Regions from separate parts of the Roseburia sp. AM51-8 genome, predicted to be linked through region 1. Evidence: predicted binding sites of a transcription regulator. Region 1 holds the regulator's gene; each other region holds the start of a gene.
What was found. The regulator Rex, encoded in region 1, represses fermentation and respiration genes when NADH is low (regulators of the CRP and FNR family bind a similar motif). The targets are predictions, from matches to a motif close to ATTGTTAANTANTTAACAAT.
Positions count from the first base shown of each region.

Region 1 (4,444 bases):
CTTGCAACCAGATGTGACAAGCGGCAATGATGTACTGGAACTGATCGGACTTTCAAAATCCTATGATGGCATGACGCTCTTTTCTAACGTAGATTTCCTTTTGCAAAGAGGTGAGCACGTTGCCATCCTTGGTGATAACGGTACAGGAAAGACAACATTGCTTAAGATCATCAATGAGATTGTGACCGCAGATTCCGGCTCTTTCCGGCTCGGCGCAAATGTTACGATTGGTTATTACGATCAGGAACAACAGGTTTTGGATGATGACAAAACACTCTTTGAAGAAATGAGCGATGCCTATCCAAACTTAAACAATACAAAGATTCGCAATGTGCTTGCGGCATTCATGTTTTTAGGGGATGACTGCTACAAGAGGATCGGCGATCTGAGCGGTGGAGAGCGTGGACGTATCTCCCTTGCCAAACTCATGTTGTCCGGTGCCAACTTTTTGATCTTAGATGAGCCGACTAACCATTTGGATATGGAGTCCAAGGAGATCCTGGAAAATGCCATCAATGCCTATGAGGGAACGGTGCTTTATGTGTCACATGACCGTTATTTTGTCAACCAGACTGCAGACAAGATTTTAGAACTTGAAAACCATCAGTTCAGCGTATATCTGGGGAATTATGATTATTTCATCCAAAAGAAAACAGAGCGTATGGCACAGGAAAAAGCAGTACAAGACGCAAAGCGTGGTGATACAGAATCGATTTCCGGACAATCTGAAGGAAAGACGGATTGGAAGCAGCAAAAGAAGATCCAGAGCGAAAAGCGCAAGGTAGAAAATCGTCTGGCAGAGGTGGAAGACCGCATTGCCGCCTGCGAAGAAGACCTGCGTCAGATCGAGGAAGAATTTGCCAAGGACGATGTGGCGACAAATTCGGCAAAGCTTAATGAATTATCACAAAAACAGGAAAAGTTACAGGAAGAATTGGATGCCCTCTATGAAAGTTGGGAAGAATTGTCGGAGACACTGACAAATGATTTCGCATAGGATAGGCGGATTCTGTTAAAAATTTGACATATATATTTAAAATATTTATAATTTTTATATAAATATGATATACATGTCATCATTGACAGTGGAAGTAGGGGGAATTTAACGTGGAAAAGGAAATATCCCAGGCAGTCATTCGTCGTATGCCAAGATATTACAGATATTTAGGAGAATTGCTTGATGCAGGAGTGGAGCGCATTTCGTCCAACGAACTCAGCAGTTGTATGCATGTGACGGCATCCCAGATCCGGCAGGATCTCAACAATTTTGGTGGTTTCGGTCAGCAGGGCTATGGCTATAATGTTCAGTACTTATATGATGAAATCGGCAAGATCCTAGGATTGAATGAGACACACAATGTGATCGTGATCGGTATCGGTAACTTGGGGCAGGCAATCGCCAATTATGTTAAGTTTGAAAAATTAGGTTTCAAGATCGTCGGTCTGTTTGATGTCAATCCGGCATTGAAGGGGAAAGAGGTAAGAGATATCCCAATCCGTATGTTGGAGGAATTACCAGAATTTGTAAAGACAACACGTGTGGATATTGCGGCACTGACCCTGCCAAAGCAGAATGCAGAAGCGACCGCGGCACAGTTATCTTCCCTGGGCGTACATGCCATCTGGAATTTTGCCCATGTCGATCTGGATGATGTGGAGGATATGGTCGTAGAGAATGTGCATCTGTCCGATAGTCTGATGCAGCTTTCTTACAATATTGCCAACCACAAAAAATAGTTTTCAAAAGAAGGTGAGCGTATGGAACGACAGGCGTTTACAGAAGCACTGGCGAAAACAAAAATACCCATTCTGGTCTTGGACCAGAAATGGCACCGGCTTTTTGCCTTAGATGGCAAGCCCAAAGAGGTGCAGGAACTGGAAAGCCAGTTGAAGGAGATCTTGGAGCGGCAGGGACGCCTGACGCAGGAGTTAAAGGATTTAAAGAAGGTCAAGTCATCCCTTATGCAGAATATCGTAGAGCATATGGACGCAGAGGAGGACAAGGAGACGCACAGCCGGCAGATGGACGAGAACAAACGGCTGATCGAGGAAGTCAAGGAAAAGATCGCAGCCAACGAGGATGCCCTTTTGGAGATCCCAAAGGAGATACAGACCTGCAATGACGCGCTGATGATGGAGACCATGACCTTTTGTTATGATCGTCTGCGCACCAATTGCAAAGAAGCCGAGGAGATTGCGGAATGGATCAAAAAGGTCCGGGTAGAATTAAAAAAGAACATCATCCGCAAACAGAATCGGGAGATCAACAATAAAGAAATCTATGCATATATGCATGATATATTTGGAAAAGATATCATCAATCTTTTTGATGTGCAAAATGATGATGTGGATCTGATCACAGGAGAGGATCGCCCGTCCGGTGATACGACCCAGGACAAACAGTTATCAAAAGATGTACAAAAAGGAGACGTATGAAATATATTTTAAACAGTCGCGAAATGAAACAATGCGATAGCCGCACGATCGAGCATTATGGTCTGCCTTCCATGGTGCTGATGGAGAGAGCCGCGTTATCGGTTGTTTCATTTTTGCATGAAAGAGATTTGTGGCAAAAGAAGATCGTCATACTATGTGGAAGTGGCAACAATGGTGGGGATGGACTCGCCATTGCAAGGCTTTTATACTTAGAGGGGGGGCAGGTGTCGGTATTCCTGGTGGGCGATTTTTCCAAGCTTCGCCGGAAAACATGGCGCAGCAAAAGATCTGTCGGCAGTATGGCATGGAATTGTCTAGTTCTACGGATACACTTGCAGACGCCCAGGTGATCGTGGATGCCCTGTTTGGTATCGGGCTTTCCAGAGAATTGGGCGGTGACTATCCTGCACTTTTGCAAGAGGTCAATGCCATGGATGCCTACCGGCTGGCGGTGGATATACCATCCGGTGTATCTGCGGATGACGGACAGATCATGGGGCAGGCATTTTTGGCGGATGCGACCATAACCTTTGCTTTTGCCAAGGTCGGACAGATGCTTTATCCGGGGAAAAAATACTGTGGTGAATTGATCGTATCTGCAATCGGAATCGAATCATGCAGTCTGGCAGATCAGGTTCTTCCTTGTAAGAGCCTGGAAAAAGAAGATCTAAAACAACTACCGCAGGCAAGCCCGGATGATCACAAGGGAAGCCGGGGAAAGGTGCTTGTGATCGCAGGCAGTGAGGATATGGCAGGCGCGGCTTATCTTGCATCGAAAAGTGCTCTGACGAGTGGTGCCGGCATGGTCAAGGTCTATACACCAAGATGCAATCGTGACATCATTTTGACACGATTCCCGGAAGCCATTCTTGTTACCTATGATAAATGGAATGAAAAGCAGTTGTTGGAAGAACTTGCTTGGGCGGATGCCATAGCCATAGGACCGGGGCTTGGAAAGTCTAATCTGGCGGAGAACCTGGTTCGCACGACTTTAGAAAATGCTGCAGTGCCGATGGTGGTGGATGCGGATGCGTTGGGGATTCTGGCAGAACATTTACAGTGGCTGAAAAAGCCGCATACAGAGACCGTCATCACTCCGCATCTGGGTGAAATGGCACGCCTGATGGGCAGTCCGCTTATGTATGTGACTGACCATAAATTATCCATAGCACAGGATTTTGCAAGAGATTATCAGGTCATTTGTGCACTTAAGGATGCGGCTACGATCGTATCCGTGCCTTATGCCACGACTTATATCAATGCGAGCGGCTGCAGCGGTATGGCGACAGCCGGCAGTGGTGATGTCTTGACCGGTGTGATCGCAGGATTGATCGCGCAGGGCTTAAGACCGGAAGATGCGGCATCACTGGGCGTTTACCTGCATGGACTTGCGGGAGAGGAGGCCGCAAGGACAGAGGCTAATCTTTGCATGCAGGCAGGTGACATCATAAAAGGAATAAAAACGATCTATCAGAAAGAAGGAAGATGACAGTGGAAATAGAAAAAAGGCGTGTTTACGCCATCGTAGATTTTGATGCCTTAGATCAAAATGTGCAGGCAATGGAAGAAAAACTGCCGCAGGACGTCGGCATGATGGCTGTTATCAAGACCAATGCCTACGGGCATGGTGCTAAGGCAATTGCTAAGCATTTAGAGGACAATGACCGCATCAGCGGTTATGCGGTTGCAACGGCAGAAGAAGCCTTGGAACTGCGAAAAGCAGGCATTGGGAAGATGATTCTGATCTTAGGCTATGTCTTTGAAAAAGATTATGAAGATCTGATTCTGCAGGATATCCGTTTTGGAATTTACCGCAAGGATGTGGCGCAAGCTTGGATGCGGCAGCGGAAAAATGTCATAAAAAGGCACTGATCCACATCAAGATCGATACCGGTATGCACAGGATCGGCTATCCGGTCTGTCAGGAATCGGTAGAAGAGATCAAAGATATTGCAGGGCTCAAACATCTTTGCCTGGAAGGTATCTTTACCCATTTTGCCAGAGCGGA
Region 1 is NZ_QUEY01000001.1:600,320-604,763, reverse strand. Features, by position in the region: gene DW996_RS03045 (ABC transporter ATP-binding protein) at 1-997, shown strand, start outside; gene DW996_RS03040 (redox-sensing transcriptional repressor Rex) at 1,108-1,737, shown strand; gene DW996_RS03035 (hypothetical protein) at 1,759-2,436, shown strand; partial or broken gene DW996_RS12970 (NAD(P)H-hydrate epimerase) at 2,433-2,926, shown strand; gene DW996_RS03030 (NAD(P)H-hydrate dehydratase) at 2,930-3,925, shown strand; partial or broken gene alr (alanine racemase) at 3,922-4,444, shown strand, end outside.

Region 2 (4,444 bases), 120 kb from region 1:
GAGCTGCCGCGCCGAGCAGGAAACTGATCGGATTGGCGATCAAAGGACCGAAGTCGGTCATCGCACCAACACCAAGGAAAATAAGGATGGCAGGATGGACCACTCGTCCAATGTATAAAAGTAATAAAGCAAACCGCCTACACCGTTAGACGTTTCCTCCGGGCTTGCAATAATATCCGGGTAGATATTAACAAGAAGCATACCGAAAGCGATCGGAACCAGAAGTAATGGCTCAAATCCCTTGCGGATAGCCAGATACAAGAACACGCATGCAACTGCGATCATGATAAAGTTCTTGTAGTCCAAATTTGCAAACGCCGTCTGGGATAGAAGGTTACTTAACGTTTCTGTAACGTAACTCATGAATTGTTCCTCCTAATAATACCTGTTGCCTGTTACTCGTTCATTGTTGCAAGCAGATCGCCTGATTCTACAGCCTGTCCTTCTGCTACATCAATTGTTGCAACCACACCATCCTTAGGTGCAACAACAGGAGTCTCCATCTTCATAACTTCAAGAACTAATACGGTATCGCCAGCCTTAACCTTTGTACCAGGAGTTGCCTCCAACTTGAATACCTTTCCGGCTGCGCCTGCTTCGATCTTGATGCTTCCGGCGCCTGTAGCAGCCTTAGGTGCTGCTGCCTTTGGTGCAGGTGCGCTTGCAGCGACCGGTGCTGCTCCTGTGCTTCCCTTTTCTTCTACAGTAACATCATAAACATTTCCATTTACAGTAATTGTATAATTCTTCATTTATAATTCCTCCTAAATTAATATCTTCTCTTGATGGAACGTACTACAAAGTCATCTGTAGAACTTCCTGTGCTTGCAGCGATTGCTGCAGCAATAACTGCGATCAATTCTGTATCATCCGTCTCCTCTGCGGCAACTGGTGCAGCCGGGGCAACCTTGACTGCCGGAGCACTTTCTTCCTTGGAGAACTTCGCCTGAATGACCGGGATCACCTTAAACGCACTGATGACCAGTGAGATCAGGATCAGGATCACAAATACGATGGAGATTGACATGACCGTATTAAGTCCTGCCTTTGCCATCGTCTCTCCCAGAGAATAAACGATCTCAACATTGATCGCTGTCGTCTCCAGACTGTTGGCGTTGATAACATAAGTAAGTTTGATGTCTCGCTTGGTATAAGAGATCGTCTCTACCGCAGAAATTGTCTTTCCTGCCTTCGTCACGCTAAAGTCCTTATATCCAACGAAATCTCCGATCTGTGGCTGTACGTCAATCCACTGTTCCATCAGATCGGCATAGATCTTACCATCATCCTGTGATGCATAGTAAGAATAGTACTGTTCGCTCTCGTTTGCATCGAGTCCTTCCAAAACTCCTGCTGTCTGCTCACATGCGCTTTGTAACTGAGTCTCAGATAAACCGTTCAGATCTACCTGACTCTTACCGCAGGAGCATAACGCGAGCATACATACTAAAGTACTGACCATTAATATGATTTTCTTTTTCATATGCTCACCTTTCTATTTTGTTCCGTGTTTCTTGTATGGGCCATCTACCCTCTTTGTAAAGAGCATCTCAAATCCGGCGATCAGATACTTTCTGGCATCTGCCGGCTCTACAATGCGATCTACATAACCACGTCTTGCCGCATTTGCCACACCGCAATTCGTGTTTGCATATTCCTCAGCCTTTGTAGCGATCACATCTGCGGAAGCATCTGCGTACATGATCTTGGCTGCAAGTTCAGCATCCATCGGTGCAACATCTGCATCAGCAAAAGCAAATACAAGATCTGCGCCGAGTGATTTTGCGTTCATGGTCACATAAGCACTGCCAAGTGCCTGTCCACAGAGGAAAGAGATCTTTGGTACTGTGGCATTTGCGAATGCATATACCATCTTGCCAAGTGCCTTTGCCAGATGCTTTTCAGCACATACGGAAGCCTCGTAACCTGTTGTATTGGTAAGTGAAAGTACCGGGATATCAAAAGCATCACAGAAAGAAACGAAATCTGCTGCCTTTTCGCATCCGTCAGACGTAAGTTTGGTTCCAAGATCTACGACTTCATCACCTGCCATAGTCTCCTCACGGTTGCCTACCACGCCAACGGTAATACCGTTTAACTTGATAAAACCGGTAAGCATTTCTTTTGCAAATCCAGCCTTGGTCTCAACAAAGAGATGATTGTCTGAGATCTCCTCTGCAAAAAGTGCAAGATTTTTAACCTTGCCATCTAAGCCTTCTGCGGCACGGTTGAGATCATCCATACATTCCTCAACACAGCCTTCTTCGACATTGCATCCCGGAAGGATGGTAACGAAACGACGGATCTCTTCCATGACCTCTGCCTCATCACCGACAAAATCAACATTGCCAGCCTCTGCATACTGGAAGTCTGCGCTTGCTGTGTCAAGTTTGTCTGCACGATTGCCGGAAATAGCATCTGCGGAATTGACAAATAACTTGGCATCCTTTGTCATAAGTGCGAAATCGCTGACAGAAGTAAGTACGCTGAGTCCACCGCCACAAGAGCCGAAAACACCCATGATCTGTGGGATCACGCCAGATGCGGCAACTGCCTTTGCATAAATGGCTCCGATGCTCTCAAGTGCGTCTACAGATTCCTGTAATCTGACACCTGTGGAATCCAAAAGTCCAATGACCGGTGCTCCCATCTTCATAGCCATATCATACACAGACATGATCTTCTTTGCATGCATCTCACCAATGCTTCCGTTTAATACAGAAGCATCCTGACTGAATACGAATACCAGATTGCCATCGATCAGACCATGTCCGATCACTACACCATCAGAAGGTGTCTGCTGCTGGTTCAGATCAAAATCTGTGTTTCTTGATGTTACCAGCGCGCCTAATTCGACAAAACTGTGCTCATCAAGTAATTCATTCATCCTCTGAATAGCAGGATTGTTTGTTACATTACTCATGCTACTTTTCCTCCATATATATAAATTCAAAATTTCTCTACCGTAATAATAACGTTTTGTCCTTCCTTTTTCAACCACTTTTGTTAATTATTTCACTATATTTTTACAAAGTTATTTTGCTATCTTTTGTTAGAAAAACATAGCCCATTTTTTCAGGATCGCCTGGAAGAACCATGGCATATTTTTTACTGCAAGACTATCCTCCAAAAGGATGTCACAGGTATCTATGACCACATCATCCACCAGAAGTTCTGCGTTTCCGATCGCTCGAAGTCCCTTGCCTGTCGCTTCGATACTGCGCGGATAATGTAAGCGGATCGCCATGGTCTCCCAGTCTGCCAGAAGGACTTCCTTTCGCATATCCGTCAGTTGTGGCATGGCAGACTTTTGGGTTTTGAGATCATAGTCCGGGTTCTGGGCTCTTTGGAGCCTTACGCTTTGTAAGCCCTCTGCCGGATCCATGACCTTGCGCATCTGATAATAGGTCGTGGCATATTGGTAGATCTTATTGCAGTCCTGCCATTTGTAGGTCTTATTGTTTGGCCAGCCACTCGCCAGCAAGGCAATGACAAATTTCCGCCCGCCGGAAGAAAGTGAAGTCACATAGCAGTATCCGGCATCCGCGGTAAATCCTGTCTTTCCCGACAGGCAGTCAGGGTTCTGGCTCAAATAGGCGTTGTGGTTGGTACAGGAAAAGTTCCGTGTCCCCGGGATCATACTGCCGTCTGCCTGCTCCGTCAGCGACGTAAAAGAATAAGCATTTGTCTGCGTGATCTCTAAAAAGCGCTCCGCCCGGGGTGACTGCCAGCTACAGTAACGCATGATAAGCGCCAGATCATGTGCCGTCGTACCATGGGTATCTTCTCCAACCGAAGCATCCAGACCGTTTGGTGTCAAAAAACAGGTATTGCTGCAGCCCAGTTCTTTTGCCTTTTCATTCATCAGGGCAGAAAAGCCCTCCACACTCCCGCCAATGTGTTCTGCGATCGCCACGGCAGAATCATTATGGGATTCCAACATAAGAGAATACAAAAGGTCTTTGAGGTAATACTGCTCGCCTTCCTCGATATTTAACTGCACATTGGGCATGGATGCCGCATAGGCAGATACCGTGACGATATCATCTTCCTTTCCGTTTTCCAGTGCCAGAATACAGGTCATGATCTTGGTCGTGCTGGCATTGGCACGCTTGCACTCACCCTCTTTTTCATAAAGCACCCTGCCGCTGTCTCCATCTAAAAGTACCGCAGACAAGGCATGGATAGAATTTGCATCGATCGTTTGCTTTTCTGCTGCGCAGATGGTTTGCGGCTGCCATAACAGGATGACAAAAAGGACAATAAAAAAAGACCGCATCTTTTTTATAAAAGGCAAGACAAAATCCTCCCAAACAGACTTTATAAAAAACTATGAGATCTTCTTTCTTTTATGACATTTTCGGTAGAAAAACTATTCTCCGCCTACATCCAGTTTGATTTCCTGCTCAGCCTCCTGCTTAAAGGTCTCCATCTGGTCGGTCGT
Region 2 is NZ_QUEY01000001.1:482,752-487,195, reverse strand. Features, by position in the region: partial or broken gene DW996_RS02420 (sodium ion-translocating decarboxylase subunit beta) at 1-363, opposite strand, end outside; gene DW996_RS02415 (biotin/lipoyl-containing protein) at 396-752, opposite strand; gene DW996_RS02410 (OadG family protein) at 770-1,483, opposite strand; gene DW996_RS02405 (acyl-CoA carboxylase subunit beta) at 1,496-2,923, opposite strand; gene DW996_RS02400 (D-alanyl-D-alanine carboxypeptidase family protein) at 3,053-4,297, opposite strand; gene scpB (SMC-Scp complex subunit ScpB) at 4,373-4,444, opposite strand, start outside.
Region 2: a site for Rex is predicted at 3,003-3,022, ahead of DW996_RS02405 (acyl-CoA carboxylase subunit beta). Genes of this name have one in related genera too.

Region 3 (4,444 bases), 540 kb from region 1:
AACATCCTTCCACATGATCTGAGCCATTGCAGGCTCTTGTCACGTCATTGCTTGTCACATATTGATTATAATAGACCAATTCCACATCAGCAACCTAACAATAGAAATCGTCCACTTGTATGTGAAAAAACGTTTGCTAAACCCAAAACCGATTGGCTCTTTGTGAACCAATCGGGCTATAATTCCAAAAAAGTACACTCATCCTATACTAAGATGAGTGTACCCTTTGCGGTGTTACAAACTAGTTACAGACTAGAGAAGTGATTCATAAAGTTTTGTGATCTCCTCTACGCTTGTCTCTCTTGGGTTACCCGGTCTGCATGCATCATCATATGCTGACTGTGCCAGGAATGGAATATCTTCCCTCTTTACAATATCCTTTAAGTCTGCCGGGATACCAACATCTGCTGACAACTTCTTGACAGCATCAATAGCAGCCTTTCTGTACTCTTCCTGTGTCATATCGTCAACACCTTCTACCCCCATAGCGCGGGCAATCTCACGATACTTTTCGCCAGATACCGGTGCATTATACTCCATACCTGTTGGCAGGATAATAGCATTTGCCACACCATGTGGTGTATCGTAAAGTGCGCCCAAAGGATGCGCCATAGAGTGAACAATACCAAGACCTACATTAGAAAATCCCATACCAGCAACATACTGTCCCAAAGCCATATCTGCTCTGCCTTCCGGTGTGTTCTCAACAGCAGCACGGAGAGATCTTGAGATAATCTCGATTGCCTTTAAGTGGAACATATCGGACAACTCCCATGCGCCTGCTGTAATATATCCCTCGATCGCATGTGTCAGTGCGTCCATACCGGTTGCAGCGGTAAGTCCCTTTGGCATACTTGCCATCATCTCAGGATCTACAAAGGCAACAACCGGAATATCCTTAGGGTCTACACATACCATCTTACGGTTCTTTTCCGCATCTGTGATAACATAGTTGATGGTAACCTCTGCTGCGGTTCCTGCAGTTGTTGGCACTGCAAAAATAGGAACACATTTATTCTTTGTAGGTGCAACGCCTTCAAGACTTACAACATCTGCGAATTCCGGGTTCTTAATGATGATACCGATTGCCTTCGCTGTATCCATGGAAGATCCGCCACCAATTGCAACGATATAATCAGCGCCGGATGCCTTGAATGCTTCCACACCGGTCTTTACATTCTCAACCGTTGGGTTTGGTTTGATGTTTGAGTAGAGTTCATAAGCGATCTTTGCCTCATCCAGTACGTCAAGCACTTTCTTGGTTACACCGAACTTTACCAGATCAGGATCTGAGCATACAAATGCTTTCTGAAATCCCCTTCCCAATGTTTCTGTTGCAATCTCTGCGATTGCTCCTGCACCATGATAAGATGTCTCGTTCAACACAAATCTGTTTGCCATAATAAAAAACCTCCTAATTTTGTTAAAATACCCAATCTTCCGAACTGTCTTTTTCTACATTTTAACGCAATCCTGAGGTTTTACAAGTGAGTTTGATATTTTTTTGACAATAGACAAAAATGGTTTTCTTTTTTGCAAGAGAGGACACTTTTAGGAAAAGTAATCACCGTCTCCTTCTGCCCCTACTTCCTTCAAGGATTTCTTTTTTGGAGGCGTCCTGTCTCATCTGCTCGTATCTCTCTGCTTTCTTTTCTCTTGTAAACATATTCCCAAAACCGTCCTTTCGATTGCTTCTCGGTTTTCCTCTATTAAATCACGTTCACTTTACCATAAATAGCAGGACAAAAACGGACACAATCATGCGTCGATTGTGTCCCAAAAATTCCTATTCTATTCTCTTTCACTCCACAGTCCGGTAGGGCTTGATCTCTGTCATCCCCTTTTTATGTTCTCCTAAGAACTTTTCCAGTGTTGTCATGTGATACCAGCGGTCAAATTTATATCCGCTGTAATGCTGGGTTCCAGCAATGTGATAACCCATTTTCTGATGGAATTTCAGACTATCAAAGGTCAGGTAGTCATCTTCTGTCTCAGGCTCTGCGACCAGCGCGTAACAATTGACCACTCCCTGCTTTTTCAAAGCCGCTTCCAGTGCTTCATACAAAATACGACCCAATCCACCGCGCCTTGTTTCCTGATGGATATAAATAGACACCTCCACATCCCAGGCAAAAGCAGCTCTTTCATGGTAGCGGTGGGCATAGGCATACCCAAGAATCTGACCATTACACTCAGCGACCAGATAGGGATACCACGCTTGAATACTACAGATCCGGTCAGTAAACTCTGCCACTGAAGGGACTTCTGTTTCAAAGGTGATCGCCGTATTCTTCACATAATAAGCATAAATTTCACACAAGGCCTCTGCATCCGAAACCCTAGCCTCTCGCACGCATATTTTCTTTTCATCCATCACATAATCACCTGATTTCCACCGTTGTATCTGGCAAGTTGTAACTTTTGCTCTGCTCTCTCAAACCAATCCTGCATCTCCATGCTATCTTCATAGACAGCCACGCCTCCGGACACCTGCAGTAAGCACTCCTCGGTCATATCCAACACCTGTATCTGCTGGATTTTTTCAAGCAAGTGGTCCAGTTTTTCTCTGCTTTCTGAAACATTTCTTCCGCCGATGGTAAATTCATTGCTATCCCATCTGGCGCAGGTGCAATCCGGCATCCGTCTCTGCATGCAATTTGCAATTTCGATCAGCGCCTGATCTGCCGCCACATGCCCATAGGTCTGACGGATCCACTCGTAATTATCCAGTTCCAATACAGCGATCCAACATTCTGTGGCATTCTCGCCTTTTATTGCTGCCCGGACGACATCCTGCATGCCATAGCGATCCAAAAGCCCGGTCATTGCATCTGTCTGTGCTAACTGACGCAAATTCTTTTCCATAGAATAAGAGTAGCGCGTCATGACATAGGCTAAAATGATCGGAATGACAAAGGCTAAGATCAAAATAGATAATTTTGTGTAAAAGTTTACCCATTCCGGCAAGACATAAACCGCCTTGTGATACCTGTCTATAAATTCAATGCAGATATAACTTATCATATATATTACACTGTAAAGGATCCCGTGCGCACTGCGTCCACGCAATTTCAGCGAGAAATAATCTGTATAGAAAAAGACGATTGGCATGCCAAGCAAAGTGATCTGTAGTCCACAATCCGTCCCCACAAAATAAGCTGCAAAGATCATGTGTACCATGACTTCGATCCCTACAATGCTGATAAACCAATCTATCTTTTCTTTTTGGATGATCCAGAAACTGATAATATAGATCAATACACTCAAAAAATTCAGGTTTCGCATTTCCACGACGTCTAAGGCATGGAAATAGAAAATAAACCATGTATGAATAATGAGCAGGGAAAAACTAAGGATGCGGGCAGACTGCATTGCTACTTTTTTATTAAAAAAACGATCCATACCCGCTCCTTAATGTACCGCTCCGATCAGATCCTGCACATTTTCCACATGCATACGTTTCATATAATCTTCGATGCCATCTGCGATCTCAAGGGTTGCCATCGGGTTATAGAAATTGGCGGTTCCTACCGATACCGCTGTAGCACCTGCTAAGATCATCTCGATCGCATCCTCGGCATTTTCAATACCACCCATACCAATGATCGGAAGTTTCACTGCCTGTGCCACCTGATAGACCATGCGTACCGCGATCGGATGCACTGCCGGTCCGGACATACCGCCTGTCTTATTTGCCAATGCAAAAGTCTGGCGATTGATATCGATCTTCATACCGGTCAGGGTATTGATCAAAGAAAGGACATCTGCACCGCCTGCTTCTGCCGCGCGTGCCATCTCCGTAATGTCTGTTACATTCGGGCTGAGTTTCATAATAACCGGCTGTTTTGCATGCTTTTTCACTTCTTTGGTGATCGCCTCTACCGCCTTTGGATCCTGTCCAAAAGCAATACCGCCTTCTTTGACGTTCGGGCAGGAAATATTGATTTCCAACATATCCACACGCTTTTCCTGCCCCAGACATTCCACAACCTCCAGATAATCTGCCGTAGTCTTTCCACAGACATTAACGATCACCTTGGTATCATAGCCTTCCAAAAAAGGCAGATCTCTCTGGCAGAAAACATCAATGCCCGGATTTTGCAGTCCGATGGCATTGAGCATACCACTGCGCACTTCCGCCACACGTGGTGTCGCATTGCCCGGCCACGGCACATTTGCCACGCCCTTTGTCACGACCGCACCCAGACGGTTCAGATCTACGAACTCACTATATTCGGCTCCGGATCCAAAGGTTCCTGATGCCACCATGACTGGATTTTTTAAGGTTACCCCTGCTAAATTTACCTGTGTATTCATTAGAGTTCCACCTCCTCAGCCAGAAATACCGGACCATCCTTGCAGACCCTTGCATTATGCACATGAGAATGTGCATCTACTTCCTTGGTCTGGCAGACACATCCCAGACATGCACCAATGCCGCAAG
Region 3 is NZ_QUEY01000001.1:57,785-62,228, reverse strand. Features, by position in the region: gene fucO (lactaldehyde reductase) at 253-1,401, opposite strand; gene DW996_RS00370 (GNAT family N-acetyltransferase) at 1,802-2,374, opposite strand; gene DW996_RS00365 (GGDEF domain-containing protein) at 2,374-3,402, opposite strand; gene DW996_RS00360 (dihydroorotate dehydrogenase) at 3,412-4,317, opposite strand; gene DW996_RS00355 (dihydroorotate dehydrogenase electron transfer subunit) at 4,317-4,444, opposite strand, start outside.
Region 3: a site for Rex is predicted at 1,493-1,512, ahead of fucO (lactaldehyde reductase). Genes of this name have one in related genera too.

Region 4 (4,444 bases), 450 kb from region 1:
ATCCACACCGCCATTGATGGCATAAAGCAGACATTTTGCAAGGTTGGCTCTGGCTCCAAAGAACTGCATTTCCTTACCGGTACGTGTTGCAGAAACACAGCAGCAGATGGCATAATCATCGCCCCATTCCGGCTTCATGGCATCGTCATTTTCATACTGGACAGAACTTGTTGCAATGGAGATCTTGGATGCGTATTTCTTGAAGTTCTCCGGCAGTCTGGAAGAATACAATACTGTCAGGTTTGGCTCCGGTGCCGGTCCCATGTTCTCTAAGGTATGCAGGAAACGATAGTCTGTCTTTGTCACCATAGATCTGCCGTCTACGCCCGTTCCTGCTACGTCCAGTGTTGCCCATACCGGATCCCCGGAGAACAACTGGTTGTAAGATGGGATTCTGGCAAACTTGACCATACGCAGTTTCATGGTAAAGTGATCGACCAGTTCCTGTACTTCTTCTTCTGTGATGATGCCCTTATCCAGATCTCTCTGGAAATAAATATCAAGGAAGGTAGAGACACGTCCTACAGACATGGCTGCACCATTCTGGGTCTTGATGGCTGCCAGATAACCAAAGTAAAGCCACTGGATCGCCTCTTTTGCATCCTTTGCCGGTCTGGAAATGTCATAGCCGTAAATGGCTGCCATCTCTTTCATGCCTTCCAGTGCACGGATCTGCTCCGCGATCTCCTCGCGCAGACGGATGACTTCGCCCTTCATGCTGCCACTGCCGCATTTTGCCTTGTCTTCCTTTTTCTCCTCGATCAAAAAGTCGATACCGTAAAGCGCCACTCTACGATAATCGCCGACGATACGTCCGCGTCCATAAGTATCCGGCAGACCGGTCATGATCTTATTGTGGCGGGCCTTTAACATTTCCGGTGTATATGCGTCAAACACAGCAGTATTATGTGTCTTGTGATACTTGGTAAAGATTTCCTTTAACAAAGGATCTACTTCATAACCATAAGTCTCGCATGCCTGCACCGCCATCTTGATACCGCCATATGGCATAAAAGCACGTTTGAGTGGTTTATCTGTCTGAAGACCAACGACCTTTTCCAGATCCTTGAGGTCTTCATCAATGTATCCCGGACCATAAGCGGTCAGACCTGAAACCACCTTGGTCTCCATATCAAGCACGCCACCCTTGGCACGTTCTTCTTTTTGCAATTTCTGAAGTGCATCCCATAAACGGTTGGTCGACTCTGTCGGACCTGTCAAAAAGTCCTCATTGCCTTCGTACGGTGTGTAGTTATCCTGGATGAACTGGCGGACATTGATCTCTTCCTTCCAAAGTCGTCCATCAAATCCGTCCCATTCCTTCATTTCTACCATTGTGTTTGCCTCCTATTCTAGTAAACGATTTGTTCCTTATAACTTGAGTTAGGCTTTTCTAACTCTCGTTAATTTTATAACAAGATTTTGAAAAAAGTGCAAGTTTTTATTTAGATACAATCTTTGCACATGTTTTTCATCTTGGCGCGTTTTTCATTATACAGGAAGTGCGGCACAATATCTAGTGGTTTTTATAAATTTATAACTACAATTTATGGTATTTTTTCAATCACATACCAAGTGTCGTCATAAACCAGTAGATCAAACCAAGGATCCAGGACGAAAAAATCCCATACAGGATCACCGGTCCGGCGATCTGAAAGATCCTGGCACCGACACCAAAGACATGTCCTTCAACCTTAAAACCATGGGCGGTAGCCGCTACACTGTTGGCAAAGCCCGTGATGGGAACCAATGCTCCCGCACCGCCAAAACTGGCAATGACCGGGTAGATCCCCGTGCCTGTCAAAAGGGCACTTAGGAATACAAGGGTCAGACTGCAATAACTTGCCGCCGTCTGATCGTCCAAGCCATATTTTTTTCCTATGTTGATGATGCACTGCCCCAAAAGGCAGATCAGTCCGCCGACCAAAAAAGCTTTTGCCATGCGCAGCCAAAGATTTGCCTTTGGCGTCACACTCTCCACATAGTCATTATAAGTCTCATTGATCTGCTCTTTTTCTTCCTGTTTCATTCTCTTATCACCTCATTTTTATGAACTTGCATATGAAAAAATAAAATACCAGAGGCTGCCTGCCAGCTTTCCCAGAGCAATGGCAAGGATGGCAAAAGACAGCCCCATTTGCAGTTTTACCCTGCGAAAGAGTATGGGAAACATATTTAAGATCTCTGCCAGCGCCATTGCCTGACAGCCCACATAAATACCGGCACAGATGCCGATCAAAACCAATGCCAGCAGTCCCAGCCCTTTTGCAAAAACTCTCCCGGCTATCCCCTGGCAAAAGGAGAAAAGCACAGGGCTCGGTTCAAAAACCGATAAAAGGCAACCGCTCAGGCTTCCTAAGATGATGACATTCTCCCAATGCATGGTATCTTTCGCCAGTTGCAGCCTTGCGATCATACGCGAGACAAACCCCAAGGTCGTGAGCAGGGCAATCACACCGGCTGCCGTTGCGCCTCCAAAGATCAGCCCTGCGACAATGATGACCGTCCTTTTAAGAAACATCCAGATTTTCTCCTCTCCTTGCCCCATTTTCTATGATCGCAGTATCTACATCCTTCTCATACTTGCGCATTTCCACCTGGATCGGTGTCGGATCATGAGTCAATTTCTTCTTGCCAAAATGGTTATAAAAGAATAAGATTCCCACCGCAAGTCCGATCGAATATGCAATCTCCAGCGGACTGACCGCAGGCTTTTTGCTTCCCATGACCTGCAAATAAAAACGGTCAAAGAGTTCCGTGATACTGATATCGTTGTGAAATGCCATGATGGCAAAGGCTGCTCCGACAAAGAGCAGTACGCAAAGGAATCCCGTCTTTGCCACTTGCATAAAGGGCTCCGGCTCCTTGCTCCGATACTCCATGATGACATCGGTTTCGCCCAGACTCACCACAGTCAGTTTAGGATAAAGGCTGTGGATCTCCTCGACCACCTTGGTAATGGATACAGGCATATTGCCGGATGTTTGAAATGGTAAACGGCATGTGCCTTTACCCTCGCTAATATATCACTGTTACTGCACTCTATCCCGCCCAGATCCTTGATGTAAAAATCCGCTTCATAGCGCAGGGCAGACCGGTCTAATTTGATATAGAGGGTCTCGTTGTTTCCATCATATCCCATCTTGCCATCATTCCTTTCCTTTTCTAACTATTGTTTCCAGTTTTTCCGGCTCTATGCATTTTTTACAAAAGAAAAAGACCTGTCAGACTGACAGGTCTAAAACCATTTGGAACACTCCTTGTGGCAAAAGGAACGTCTCTTACTTATTCCTTACTTATTCTTTCCATAAAAATAGGTTGCAAAATAGATCACAGATGCCACGATCACGATCATAGGTCCGGTCGCCACATTGGTAAAATAAGAAATGACCAATCCCACGATTCCGGAAAAGAGACTAAAGATCACGGCATAGAGGTGATATTCCTGCATGTTTTCCGATATATTCCGGCTGGATGCCGCTGGCAGGATCAAAAGGGCATTGATGAGCAAAATACCGATCCACTTGATCGACAATGTCACAATGAGCGCAATGATAATAGCAAAGATATCCTCCACCAGACGCACGGAAATATTGCGGCTCTTTGCCAAGGATGCATGGATGCTGATAGCATTCAACTTGTTGATGGCAAAGCACCAGAATACCAGAGTCACCGCAAAGATCAGGATCAGATAAATGATCTCCCGCGTAGAAATGCTCAGGATATCTCCCACCAAAATAGCGGAATACTTGCTAAAATTGCCCCCCTTAGATAGGATTGCCAGACCGATCGCCGTACTGCAGCTGGCAAAAACAGAAATGATGGTATCGGTCGCCGCCAGATTTTTACGGTTGATCTGATTGAGCAGAAAGGCAAATACAATGGCAAACAGCACCATGGACAGATTGGTGTCACTGATACCGCAGACCACGCCGATCGCAATACCGGTCAGGGCAGAATGTCCCAGTGCATCCGAAAAATACGCCATCTTTTTATGGACGATCATAGTGCCCAAGATACCTAAAAGCGGCGTAATGATCAGGATGGCAAGAAAGGCACGACGCATAAAATCATATTGGAATAACTCTGTAAAATAACCTGTCATTAAGCTTCCTCCTTCTTTCCTTTATAGCCAGCCTCATAAGGGGCTTCTTTCGCTTCCACCTTGCGCACATGTCCTACATTGTTGCCATAGGCATAGGTCGCATCACCAAAGACGCGATGAAATGCCTGGCTTTCATAGACTTCCTTGGGATTGCCGTCTGCCGTGACGGTCTTATCGATCAGTACGACCTTATCGGCATACTTTGCCACATAGTCCAGATCATGTGAGATAATGATGATCGCCATATCGTAATTTTTGCGCAGGTAATCCATCTTTTCGTAGAAAAGATCCATACCGTTTTTGTCAATACCGGACACCGGCTCGTCCAAAAGCAAAAGA
Region 4 is NZ_QUEY01000001.1:154,509-158,952, reverse strand. Features, by position in the region: gene pflB (formate C-acetyltransferase) at 1-1,335, opposite strand, end outside; gene DW996_RS00865 (SpoVA/SpoVAEb family sporulation membrane protein) at 1,565-2,029, opposite strand; gene DW996_RS00860 (stage V sporulation protein AB) at 2,048-2,521, opposite strand; gene DW996_RS00855 (stage V sporulation protein AA) at 2,511-2,972, opposite strand; gene DW996_RS13540 (stage V sporulation protein AA) at 2,915-3,142, opposite strand; gene DW996_RS00845 (metal ABC transporter permease) at 3,293-4,105, opposite strand; gene DW996_RS00840 (metal ABC transporter ATP-binding protein) at 4,105-4,444, opposite strand, start outside.
Region 4: a site for Rex is predicted at 1,400-1,419, ahead of pflB (formate C-acetyltransferase). Genes of this name have one in related genera too.